DNA from 3 places in the Faecalibacterium hominis (ex Afrizal et al. 2022) genome. Region 3 is predicted to be linked to each of the others. Evidence: riboswitches for the same ligand, from Rfam matches in the RefSeq annotation. Region 3 holds a riboswitch; each other region holds the start of a gene.
What was found. Region 3 has a riboswitch for cyclic di-GMP ahead of ACKXGA_RS03540 (CAP domain-containing protein). Riboswitches for the same ligand answer to the same signal wherever they lie in the genome.
Positions count from the first base shown of each region.

Region 1: another riboswitch for cyclic di-GMP. It lies ahead of ACKXGA_RS07505 (leucine-rich repeat protein); the one in region 3 lies ahead of ACKXGA_RS03540 (CAP domain-containing protein).
Region 2: another riboswitch for cyclic di-GMP. It lies ahead of ACKXGA_RS09090 (leucine-rich repeat protein); the one in region 3 lies ahead of ACKXGA_RS03540 (CAP domain-containing protein).

Region 1 covers NZ_CP186860.1:1,558,294-1,562,531, forward strand. The annotation lists gene ACKXGA_RS07505 (leucine-rich repeat protein) at 1-1,579, opposite strand, end outside; cyclic di-GMP riboswitch class I at 1,739-1,814, opposite strand; gene ACKXGA_RS07510 (MATE family efflux transporter) at 2,080-3,381, shown strand; gene ACKXGA_RS07515 (helix-turn-helix domain-containing protein) at 3,429-4,238, opposite strand, start outside.
Region 2 covers NZ_CP186860.1:1,860,426-1,864,663, reverse strand. The annotation lists gene ACKXGA_RS09090 (leucine-rich repeat protein) at 1-1,810, opposite strand, end outside; cyclic di-GMP riboswitch class I at 2,012-2,088, opposite strand; gene ACKXGA_RS09085 (putative ABC transporter permease) at 2,331-3,380, opposite strand; gene trmB (tRNA (guanosine(46)-N7)-methyltransferase TrmB) at 3,382-4,134, opposite strand.
Region 3 covers NZ_CP186860.1:719,812-724,049, reverse strand. The annotation lists gene ACKXGA_RS03560 (sulfate/molybdate ABC transporter ATP-binding protein) at 1-341, shown strand, start outside; gene bilQ (bilirubin utilization transcriptional regulator BilQ) at 465-890, shown strand; gene bilR (bilirubin reductase) at 892-2,019, shown strand; gene bilS (flavodoxin family protein BilS) at 2,047-2,550, shown strand; cyclic di-GMP riboswitch class I at 2,669-2,744, shown strand; cyclic di-GMP riboswitch class I at 2,870-2,945, shown strand; gene ACKXGA_RS03540 (CAP domain-containing protein) at 3,078-3,947, shown strand; gene ACKXGA_RS03535 (hypothetical protein) at 4,063-4,238, opposite strand, start outside.

The DNA of each region.
Region 1 (4,238 bases), 840 kb from region 3:
TACCGTGACGATTCGAAATGCCAGTGTCACTCCCCGGAATTGCACTTGCATCATTGACATAGATGACAGTAGAATCATTCATACCATCACCAAAGCAGCCAGCTGCATAGCTGGCAATCTTTTTGCAGCCGGTCAGGTCAACGGTTTTCAGGTTGGTGCATCCCGCAAGCGATGCTTCAAACGTTGCATCATCGCCAACCACTTTCAGATTTTCCATCTTCGGGAAAGTCTCAGCTTTTACATATTGCAGGTTTGCATCGCTCACAGTAACTTCTTTGAGTTGTTCACTAGGAGAGAACATATTTTTCCAAAGAGTTTCTGTCGTCATATCTGTCCGACTAGTATTCAATGTGCCAAGAATTTCCACGTTCTTCAAAGAGGTTACAGCCGGATAAGAACCTGTCGGTTGTTCTCGGAAGGGATTAGAATCATCGCTAGTAATTTTTGCGCCTTCTTCAATAATAAAGGTTTCAATGCCACATGCTGGGAAAGGAACATGATGCAATGCGGTTTCACCGTAGAAGGTCACTCTCTTCAAATTCTGACAATTTGCAAACGCCCATGCATCAACTTTTGTCACACTCTTCGGAATGTCAATTTTCTCAATAGCAGTCCCTGCGAATTCAGAATCTCCAATGATTGTAGGGTTGCTTCCCAAATCAATCACACTCAATTTCTCACAACCCCGCACAATTGCATAGGGAAGTTTTTCGGTCCTAACAATCATTTTTTTCAAACCAGAACCTTGAAGTGCATTAGAAGTCCCATCCGGAACCTGTGGGTTTTTTCTTAATCCAAACTCGATGTCATCTGTAACAGTAAAGCTTTCCAGATTCCGCATCATTGAAAAAGCATACGCACCAATATATTTCAGATTGCTCCAGTTATCAAAATCAACTGTAAACTGTGTTCCTCGAACTGCCGCACAGCCAACACCTTCAAAGCTCTTGGGAAGCCATTCAGTCAGTTCCTTGTCCTTGCCCAGTTCAGAGCAGAAATCGAACATACTTGTAGGCAAATATTTTCCTGTATATACATTCTGGTTTGAATCCACGTCAGTAGTTTCAGCCGCTTCAAATCCTTCTGCCCAGATTACTTCTTCCAATACTTCATCATGGCGGAAGATGTAATCACCCAAATGCTGAATGCTGGCAGGAATATTAGCTTTTTTCAAAGCCTTCATCCCACGGAATGCACTATTGCCAATCGCAGTAACGCCTTCCTCAATATGTACCTCTGTAATCTGGTTGAGATAGGGTTTCCATGGACGCAGATCATTGTCTGTGCCAACATCCGTATCAGCAATTCCCTCATAATCTGCCATTGGGCCATTGCCAAAAATAGTCAGAACCTTTGTAGATTCATCGTATTTCCACTGAACACTCTCTTCCTGATTCTCTGCACCACAATAACCAGAGGTTTCTGCTTCGCTTTCGGTGCTATTCTTGCCAGTAACAGTGGTTGTCTCCGCAGTATTGGTGCTCGTTCCCGCTGCAAACGCCGAAACCGCAGTAGCAGGCATCATGGAAACTGCCATGCTCACTGCCAAGGCGGCGCTGATCACACGTTTCAATCTCATAAAAATCCTCCTTTTATGAATTACTCCCAAAATATAACCATGCCCGCACAAAGCAAAAAGAGCGCCGCACCGGCCAAATGGCTGGTACAACGCTCTGCGTTTTGTACTTTGGGAATCTACCGCCCCTTGAGGTGATGCCCATGTGCGGTATGGTTGAGAAAGTGCAGCTGGCTGCCATATTACAGGCCCTTTAGCTTTGCGCCGCAGCCTTTCGACTGGTTTGCCGATTCTTCTATTTTTATGTGGCAACTTACACAAAAATCATAAAACTTTTTTTTTTTTTTTGTCAATAACCCAAAAGCATCTTTGGCGAGTTGCACAAAAGCAGCAGTGTTTGTATAACATTTTCGGATAGCGCATCGCCCCGGGGAGAAGTGTTCCGTTTGGGAAATGATGGCGTGTTTTCTCGCTTTTTCGTTGAAATATGCCAAGTTTTATGATATAGTAGTAGTCGTTTTTATGTTTCACTCCCCTACTCTCCCTGCGGAAAGGAAGCTCCCATGAACCTGACAAAGCAGTTCTTCAAGTATGTGTCGCAGAATATTTTCGGTCTGATCGGCACATCGTGTTATATTCTGGCCGACACCTATTTCATTGCCCAGGCGGCGGGCACCGACGGCGTGACCCTGCTGAACCTCTGCCTGCCCATGTACAACCTGATCTTTGCCTTCGGCTCGATGATCGGCCTGGGTGCGGCCACCCGGTACGCCATCCTGCAGGCGCAGGGCGAGGCGCGGGCGCAGCGGTATTTTTCCAACGCCATCCTCTGCGCCTGCCTGATCGCCATCCCGTTCATGCTGGCGGGCGCGTTCTGCCCGGGCACGCTTCTGCAGCTCATGGGCGGCGATGCGGACATCGTGGCGCTGGGCCTGAACTACACCCGCATCTTCCTGCTGTTCACGCCCTTCTTCATGTGCAACTACATCTTCTCGGCCTTCGTCCGCAACGACGGCGACCCGTCCCTTGCCATGGTGGCCACCCTGAGCGGCAGCCTGTTCAATGTAGTGTTCGATTACATCTTCATCTTCCCCATGGGGCTGGGCCTGCCCGGCGCGGCGCTGGCAACCGCCATCTCGCCGGTGCTCAGCATCGCCATCTGCAGCCGCCACTTCTTTCAAAAGAACAACACGCTCACCTTTGTCCGGCAGGCCCCCTCGGCCCGGCTGCTGGTGCAGAGCTGCCAGCTGGGTATCTCCGGTTTTGTCGGGGAGCTCTCCTCTGCCGTGACCACCACCGTGTTCAACTTCCTGCTGCTCCGGCTGGCGGGCAACGTGGGCGTGGCCGCTTACGGCGTGGTGGCAAACTTTGCGCTGGTGGCAACAGCCATCTTCAACGGCGTGGCCCAGGGTGCCCAGCCGCTGATCAGCCAGTGCTACGGCAAAAACGAGATGGCCGGGGCAAAAAAGCTGCTTCTGCTGGGCTGCGGCACCGCGCTGGCGCTGGCGGCGGTGTTGTATGGTGCCGTGTTTGGCTTTACCGATACCTTTGTTGCCCTCTTCAACAGCGAAAGCTCTGCTTTGATGGCCGAATATGCCCACAGCGGTATGCGCATCTACTTCCTGGGCTACTTCTTTGCAGGCTGCAATATTGTTGCGGCGGGCTATCTGGGTGCGGTCAACCGCCCCACCGAGGCCACCATCACCTCGGTCAGCCGGGGCGTGGCCGCCATCGTCACCTGCTCGCTGCTCCTGAGCGCCCTGTTTGGCATGAACGGCGTGTGGTCGGCCTTCCCCGCCGCCGAGGCCATCACGCTGGCCCTGACGGTGTTCCTGCTCAAGCGCCCGCAGTCTGTGTGCAGCTGAACGCCTCCACGGAAAAGAGCCGGGTGCTGCCCCGGCTCCTGAACATTTTAAATATACAGTGCCTGCTCCCGCTGGCTTTCCGCCGGGCTGAGGGGCCGCGCTGTCTGACCGGCCAAGGCCCGCCACTGTGCGGGGGATTGGCCGGTCTCTTTTTTGAACACCCGGCACAGGTAGTTGGCCCCTGAGAAGCCGCACAGGCTGGCAATGACATCCAGCGTGTATTCCCGGTGCAGGAGCAGCCGCATGGCAGCTTCCACCCGCACGGTGGTCAGGTAGCGCCCCGGGGGCACCCCCACGGCGGCGGTAAAGGTGCGGACAAGGTGGCTCTTGGAGACTCCCAGCCGCTCACTGAGCTCCTCCACGCCGTACAGGCCAGCGTAGTTCTGGCGGATATCCTCAATGGCGGCCTCCACCAGCGGCGGCAGGGGCGGGGCGGCGCTGTCGGCCCCCGCAAGCTCACAGAGCAGGGCAAAGGCCAGCTGGCTGGCGGCCCGGCTGCGGGGTGTGTCGGCCTCGGCGGCAAGGCGGCCCAGCAGCTCTGCGGCGGCGGGGCAGGTCTCGCCCCGGGCCAGGAACGGCAGCTCCGTCAGCCCGGCAAGGAACTGCACCGCCGCCTGCCCGGTCAGCTGGATGCAGAGCAGGTGGCTTTCCCCTTCCGGGGTCAGGGTCAACGGGGCGCGGCTCAGCACCAGATGGCCCGCCGCCGCACTCTGGGGCGGCAGGATCAGTGCGCTGCCCGCCGGGGAGGGCGAGACATCGGTCAGGCTGGCAGTGCATCTGCCGCTGGAGATCAGGCAGACCCACAGCCCCTCGCCGGTCAGGGTCAGGGGTTCTTTGGGCTGGATATCCCGCACCAC
Region 2 (4,238 bases), 1.1 Mb from region 3:
CCTGATAGCCCAGCACTGCGGTACCCACAGCAGCAGTACCAATGATCGCGGCAGTGCCCAGCACATTGGGCCCATCATCTTCAATGGTGGCATCGCGGTACTGTGCGGCAATATCCACATCACTGCTCATGGTGTTCATGGTAAAGGTGATGGTCTCTGCCTTGTAATCCTGACCCAGCGGCAGAGAGAATTTGCCGGTGGACCAGATGTCAAACACCATGCCCTCAGGGATCAGGGTCTTGTCCAGCGTCACGGTCACTGTTGCGCCGTCCGGTACAGAGTAGGTCTTTTTGCCGGTGGTCTCGTCAGTGGTGACGGTCAGGGTATCGGTCACATCCTTGTCACCTTTTTTCACGGTAACAATGCCGCCGGTAACGGTCAGCGGGTGGCAGACTGCGGTATCGGTATCGTGGGTGTCGTCAGCGGCGGCATCACGGTACTTTGCAGAGACATTCACACCACTGCTCATGGTAAAGGTGATGCTTTCTGCCTTGTAGTCACCTGTGGGCAGGGAGAAATCACCGGTAGACCAGCTGTCAAACACCTTGTCCTTGGGCACTGCGGTCTGGTCCAGCGTCACGGTCACCTCTGCGCCGTCCGGTACAGAGTAGGTCTTTTTGCCGGTGGCTGCGTCAATGTTGCTGTTCAGCTTGCTGGTCACATCGCTGCCGTCGTATTTCACAGTAACAGTGCCGCCGGTCACGGTCAGCTGGTGGCAGTCCAGAGCATTGGGGTCGAACTTCCAACGGGCATAGAGGGTGATGTCCTTCGTAATTGCGGTTTCTTTCACATCAAACTTGCCATCTTCGGGCTTGCCATCTGGGGTGGTGTACCAGCCGATGAAATTGTAACCCGTACGGGTGGGATGATTGATGGCATCCAGATCGGTTTCCTCCAGATTGTTTGCCAAGGTCTCAGTGATTTTTTCGGTCTCATAAACCGGCACCTTATCGTAGGTCAGGTTGCCGCCCTTGGCATCAAAGGTCACATGGCAGAGGCAAAGAAGCTGGTGTCCGTTCTGTACAGCATCCCGCAGGTAATAATTATTTTTAAGCAGATCCTTTGCGTGGTCCTCGTCGTTGTTGTAGTAGATGACACATGCCGGACAATCATCCAGACGGGCTTCGAAAGTAGTCAATTCAGCAGGGAGTATAATGTATTTCAGACTGGAGCAATAGGCAAAGGTCCTATAAAAGGAAGGTGTACCACTGTACCCGGATTCAATTACTTTTACTTTTTTCGGGATGGTGATATTGCTCAGGCTGGAGCATCTAAAAAAGGCACCCCCGCCGATCGTCTCAACATTCTCACCTAACGAAAGCGTTGTAAGCTTACAGCAACCACCAAAGGCTATTAGTCCGATGGAAGTAACGCTTTGTGGAATGGTGACCTCCTCCAGAGCAAAGCATTCTTCAAAGGCATGATTGCCGATGGAAGTAACGCCTTGTGGAATGTCGACGGAGCGAATGTTGCGACCAATTTGGTACGAGTTGTGGAGGTAGGGAGAAGCATCCAAATAGCCGGAAAATGAATATGTTCCCAAACCGGTTACAGGGTAGCCGCCCAACTCTGAGGGTATGTGGATGTCGTAGGGGGCAGGGGTTTTCGCTGGATCAACAGGGCCACGAAAATCTGTGATGGTTGCAGTAGCACCGTCTGCATTTACCTTATACTCATACTTGTAACCGTCAACGATGGCTGTAAGTACAGTTGACGTGTCTGCTGCAAATGCCGTGACTGCCGACAGGGGCAGCATGGTGATCATCATGCAGACCGCAACCAATAAGCTGATCAAACGCTTGGGTTTCATAATTCTTTACTCCTTTTCCATAATTTTCCCCAAAAAACTCTCTCTATTTCAGCCAAAACAAAAAAGCGCCGCACCGGCCAAACGGCTGGTACAACGCTCTGAACCCTTGTAGACCCGCTGCGCGCTCGCTCTCCTGAAGGGAAGCCGACGCATCTTCACAAGGAGGTGCAAGGTTTCGTATTACCTTACCCGGAGAGAATAACGTGCGGCTGGCTGCCATATTACAGGCCCTTTTAGCTTTGCGTCGCAGCCTTTCGACTGGTTTGCCGATTCTTCAGTTTTTAGCGGGAATAGCATATTGCACAGGATAAAATACTCTTTTTTTTTTTTTGTCAATATGACGAAAATAGATTTGGAAGAGTGTACAAAAAAGGAGCGTACAATGTGGAAAACATAACGAAAACAAAAGCGTGCGGCAGCACAAGATCTGCCTGATTTTATGGAGAATGCAGTGCAGGAAAAATGCCCCTGACCGAAAGAAGCCGGTCAGGGGCATTTGGGGTTGCTGCAAAGGGCAGGGTCAGTGCTTGCGCTCGTACTTCAGGCGCTCCCGCAGCTCGTCCAGAGAGCGGTGCTTTTCGCCGTGGCGCAGCTTGGGGTAAGCGCGGAGCATACGGCCCTTGCCAAAGTACTTGGAGCTCCGGGTGCGGGCGCGCATCTCCTCGCTGCGGGCCTGCAGCTCCTCGGCCAGCTGTTCCAGTCGGAGCAGCTCTGCCGTGCGCTCTGCGGTGCCCTTGGCAGCCAGCTTGACGGCAGTGGCGGCCTCAGAGGCATTGAGCCGGGCCTCCTGGGAGGACTTGCGGGCAGCCTCCATGGCCTCGTCGGCCTTGGCGCGCAGGGCGGCAGCGGCATCCCGGGGGCTCAGTTTGGCGGCATTGTCCCGGGCCTCGGCAGCCGCCAGCTTGAGCTGCAGGCGGCTCTCGTCCATCTTCTGGTCCACATCCATGGCGGTGGTGCCCAGCAGCTCGGTCATGGCATCGGACACGGCGTGCATACTGTCGGCAACCTTTTCCAGGGCATCCAGCTCACGGGCCAGGTCAGAGGCCGCAAAGGCGGTCACCACCACGTCGGCGGCGTAGCAGGCGTACAGGATGCACATGAGGACAAAGCCCACCATCTGGGGGACCATCTCCACAAAACCCGCGATCACGGGGTGAACGGCCTTCATCACCACAACGGTGCCCACGCCCCACAAAAGGGAGAACTCCAGGCAGATATATCCGCCGATGTTGAAGGGGAAGTCGCTGTAATCCCACCACCGGGTGTGGTAGAGCTTGTAGAGCGCCCAGCCGCCCACCAGCTCCAGCACGCTGGGCAGGATCACGCCGCCGAGATAGAGCAGCAGCAGGTTGTCTGCCAGCGGCGAAAGGGTGAACAGCACAATGATCATGCCAAAGCCGTAGATGGGGCAGACCGGGCCGTTCAGAAAGCCGCGGTTCACCAGCTGGCCGGTGGAAACGGCGGCATAGATGACCTCCAGGCACCAGCCCAGGCAGGAGTAGATCAGGAAAAACGCCAGGATCTGATACAGCGAAAAGCCGCAGACCATGGTGTTGACAAAAAAGGACATCTTACTCCTCCTTTGCGGCGGCAGCGGCTTCCTCCGCAGCCTTCCTCTTTTTCAGGACCTTGGGCTCGATCCAGGTCACGGCGGCATCGCCGGGCAGCTTTCTGGCGATCAGGGCCTTGATCTTGATGCCCATCTCGGTGAACATCCCCTCGTGCTCGGTGCGGATGTTCCACTCCGGCTCGTTCTCGTGCAGGTCAAAGGTCTTCCAGGTGATCTCGTAGCCGGAAGCGGGGAAATACTCCAGGCTGTCGCGGAACAGGTCGTCGTCATCGGTCTTGAAGTAGATCTCGCCGCCGTCCTTCAGGAATTCGCGGTACTGGATGAGCTGGCGGGGATAGGTGAGCCGGTGCTTGTTGGAGGAAGCGTTCTTACTCCACGGGTTGCAGAAGTTGATATAGATGCGGCTGACGGTATCCTCGGCGGTGAGCACGCCCTTGATGCGCTCGATGTCGGTGCTCATGATCTTCACGTTGTCGATGGGGCGGCCTGCCTCGGTGTAAGCGGCCTCGATCTTGCGCTTGGCAAGGATCAGCACCTTGTCGGTGATGTCGATGCCCAGATAGTTGTTTTCCGGGTGGGCGCAGGCCAGCTGGGAGATAAAGCCGCCCTTGCCGCAGCCCAGCTCCAGCACAAAGGGCTGCTCCGGGCGGGCATACTGTGCGTGCCACTTGCCGCCCCAGATCAGGGGCTCGTGGACGTGGAAATCGGCGGCCATCAGCTCATCGTGGGCGTAGGGTTTGAAACGCATTCTCATAGTTTGTAATTCTCCTTAAAATTAACGTGGCTCGCCCTCTCCGTCTTTGCTTCGCAAATCCACCTCTCCCAAAGGGAGAGGCCTTGGCAGTGCGGAAAACTTAC
Region 3 (4,238 bases):
GCAAGAACATTCTGCCCTGCACCCGGGTGGGGGAGCATACCGTTCATCTGGCGGGCTGGGAACAGCCGCTGACCGTGGCTCTGCCGGTGCCCGAGGGCTGCTGTGCCGTGGGCATCCGCGCCCATGATTTTGCGCCCTGCGCTCCCGGCACCCCCAACAGCCTGCCGGTGCAGGCTGTCTCCACCAGTGAGAATCCCTTTGACTGGAACATGATCTTCACCCTGCCCGGCGGTGAGGCCCGCCTGTGGTGGAAGGTGTCCAAGGAGACAATGGCGGCCCCGCCGCCAAAAGCACCCGCCTGCCTGGCTGCCGCCCCGGAAAATATCATGCCGCTGGTCTGAGGCAAAAAAATCGCTCTCTCCCTGCTCCCGAAACAGAAATACGGAGCAGGGAGAATTTTTTTGAAAAAAGTACTTGACTTTATCAAGTAATGCGATTATACTAGACCTTGTCAAGTAAAGGGGATGCAAAGAGTGATCCAATCGACCATATCCTTCTACGCGATGGAGTTTTACAAGCAGTTCGCAGCCTACACCACCCAGCAGCTGCAGGAGTTTGGCCTGAGCTTTGGCATGATGTATTTTGTGATCTACGTGGGCAAACATCCCGGCTGCACCCCGGCTGAGATGACCAAAAACCTGCACCTGGACTGGGGCCACTGCCAGCGCAGCGTGATCAAGCTGGTGGAAGATGGCTTTATGACCCGGGAAAAGCAGGGCCGCAGTTATCATTTGGGGCTGACCCCGGCGGGTGAGAGAGCATTCCGGACCTGCCACCAGGTATTTTTCGATTGGGATGCACAAAATTTGAGCGGGCTGACCGAAGAGGAACAGCACCAGCTCCTGAGCCTGCTGCAAAAGGCAGCACGGACGAGAAAAGAGAGTGTGTAACATGTACGACACCATCCTGAGCCCCATTGATTACGGTGGAATGCAGCTGAAGAACCGCATCATCTTTGCTCCCACCACCTTCGGCCTTTCGGACGAGGAATATCTGGCGGAGATGGAGCGGCTGGCCAAGGGCGGCTGCGCCATGATCATCATCGGCGATGTGCCGGTGGCCAAGAGCCGGTTTGAGAAGTCCCTGTTTGACAAAAAGGGCTTTGCCTTCTATCAGCAGATCTGCGAGACTGCCCACAAGTACGGCTGCAAGGTCTGCGCCCAACTCCACCAGACCGATACCGACATGATGTCCATCGTCAAGTGCATCCCGGGGATGCTGATGAAAAAGATCACCCCCGACCAGCTGCGGGAGCGGATGAACGATGCCGTGGGCCCCTACATCACCAAGATGTCCCAGAAAAAGATCCATCAGATCATCGCGGGCTTTGGCAAGGCTGCTGTGCTGGCAAAGCAGGCGGGCTTTGACATGGTGCAGGTGCACGGCGACCGGATGTGCGGCAGCTTCTCTTCCGCCATCTTCAACCACCGCACCGATGAATACGGCGGCAGTGCCGAGCGCCGCGCCCGCTTTGCCGTGGAAGCTGTCAAGGCAGTGCACGCCGCTGTGCCCGGCATGGCCATTGACTACAAGCTGGCTGTCCGGCAGGAGAACCCCCATTACGGCAACGCCGGTGTGGTGGAGGAGGAACTGGCCGTGTTCGTGCCCCTGCTGGTGCAGGCAGGCGTGACCAGCTTCCATGTGACACTGGCCAACCACTCTGCGCTGGAAAACACCATCCCGCCGGCCAGCCACCCCGAGTTCAAGGAGAACGGCTGCTTCCTCAAGTTCTGCGATGAGGTGCGCCGGTATACCAGCGTGCCGCTCTGCGGTGTGGGCGGCCTGAACGACCCCGATTTTGTGGAGCAGCAGCTTGCCAGCGGCCGCATCCAGTGTGCGGCAATGTGCCGCCAGCTGCTGGCCGACCCCAACTGGGTCAACAAACTGCAGAGCGGCAATGCGGCAAAGATCCACCGCTGTGTCCGCTGCAACAAGAAGTGCCTGGGCGGCCTGATCGCCCATCAGGGCACCCGCTGTATCTATGATGCCCTGAACGCAAAAGAACAGGGCAGCATCTGATATCAAAGAGAACAAAGGAGAATGACCATGAGCTACGCCATCGTTTTCAGCAGCAAGACCGGCAACACCCGCCTGCTGGCCGACACCCTTCGCGCAAGCTTGCCCCAGAATGAGTGCACCTACTTCGGAGCACCGGCCCCGGAGGCACTGGAGGCTGAGACCCTTTACATCGGCTTCTGGACGGACAAGGGCCATGCCGATGACACCCTCACCGCCTTTTTGCAGACCCTGAAGGGGAAGCAGGTCTTTTTGTTCGGCACCGCAGGCTTTGGCGGCAGTGCGGAATATTTCGAGCAGATCCTGGCGGCGGTGCAGAAATCGCTGGATGAGAGCAACACGGTCATTGGAACCTATATGTGCCAGGGCAAGATGCCCATGACCGTGCGCCAGCAGTACGAAAAGATGCTGCAGCAGCCCAACCATGCGCCCAATCTCGAAATGCTGATCGAGAATTTTGACAAGGCGCTGGCCCACCCGGATGCCGCAGACCTCGACCAGCTGCGCAAAAAGGCGGCAGAGGTGCAGGCATAACGGAAAAACTCTTCAAAAAAGCAGATTTTTTGAGAAAGCTGCTCCAAACAGTTGACAGGTTCTGCCCGATGTGATAGGATAATGTCGAGGAAATGGAAACGGCTCCTCAAGGTGAATTGAATATTCTCGGCAAAACAGTCGAAAGGCTGTGACGCAAAGCTACAGGGCCTGTAAAATGGCAGCCAGCTGCTTCTCAAAGAAATCTTTCTTTGGGCGACCTGCTTAGAATTTCTAGGTGTTGTTTTGCTGAGTGTATTGCAGAACAACACCTTTTTTCGTTCTCAAATTTCTTCCCAAAAGAAGAAAGGCACGCAAAACTGAATATCCTCGGCAAAGCAGTCGAAAGGCTGTGACGCAAAGCTATAGGGCCTGTAAAATGGCAGCCAGTTGCTTCTCATCACCTGAGGGTCTCCACAGCGGAGATTGGGTGTTGAGTGACCTTCATCTGAAGCATCAGGTGTCGATTGCCGAGTATACCAGCAATCGACACCTTTTTTCATGGGGCAACACAAAAGAGGTTCAACACCATGCGTAACGCTTCGATGAAAGTCCTGAAGAATCTGGTCTGCTGCGCCGCATTCATCTGCCTGATGTTTGTTCTGGCAATGCCCGCACACGCAGCTTCCAAGGCCGATGAGCTGCTGCAGCTCGTCAACGCAGAGCGTGCACAGGCCGGTGTGGCTCCTCTGAGCATGGGCAGCAGCGCACTGAATGCTGCCGCACAGGCTCGTGCAGAAGAACTTACCGTCAATTACTCCTACAACCGCCCCAATGGCAGCCGCGAGTTCACCATCCTGCCGGAGTACGGTGTGGATGATGTTTCCGTGGGTGAGAACTACTGGGCAGCTGCTGAGAATGCTTCGGACGTGGTCGCCGCCTGGAATCGCTACGATTTCTTCAAGGAGCGGATGCTGGACAAGGATGCCACCTCCGTTGGCGTTGGCTACTACGAGGGCGGCGAGTACGGCAATTACTGGGTGATGATCTTTACCTACGCCCGCGGCACCAGCGAGAACGGTTTCGCACAGGAAGTGCTGGCGCTGGTCAACGCTGAGCGTGCAAAGGAAAATCTGGCACCTCTGGCCATGGGCGATGCCAAGCTGCAGGCTGCCGCCGATGAGCGCGCAAAGGAAGTGGCAAAGGTCGCTTCCCACACCCGCCCCGATGGCACCAACTGCTTCACCGTGCTGAAAGAGTACGGTGTGTCTGATACCGCCACCGGCGAGAATGCCGCCTGGGGCGAGACCACGCCCGAAAAGGTCGTTGCAGACTGGATGGCTTCGGAAGGCCACCGTGTCAATATCATGGACCCCGCCGCCAAGTATATGTGCCTTGGCTACAACTACGATGCCAATTCTCAGTGGGGCCACAACTGGATCCAGATCTTCGCAAAGTAAGCGGATGACTTCCATTGAGCGTTGTACGATGAAATAGAACAGAGCAAAAAGAGATGCACCCCGCCTTCCTGAAACCGGTTCAGGGAGCTGGGTGCATCTCTTTTGTTTTTTTTTTTTATTCTGCAGCCATCTCGGCTGCATCCTCGGGGCTGAAATCGCCCAGGGGCAGGATGAGCCGGCCCAGCGTCTCCTGCGGCAGGGCGGCAAGCCGGGCACTCTCGTCCGCAATTTCGGCAGGGCAGAGGACGTGCACGCCGTCCGCACCGGTCTCTACCCGGGCGCGGTGGCCGG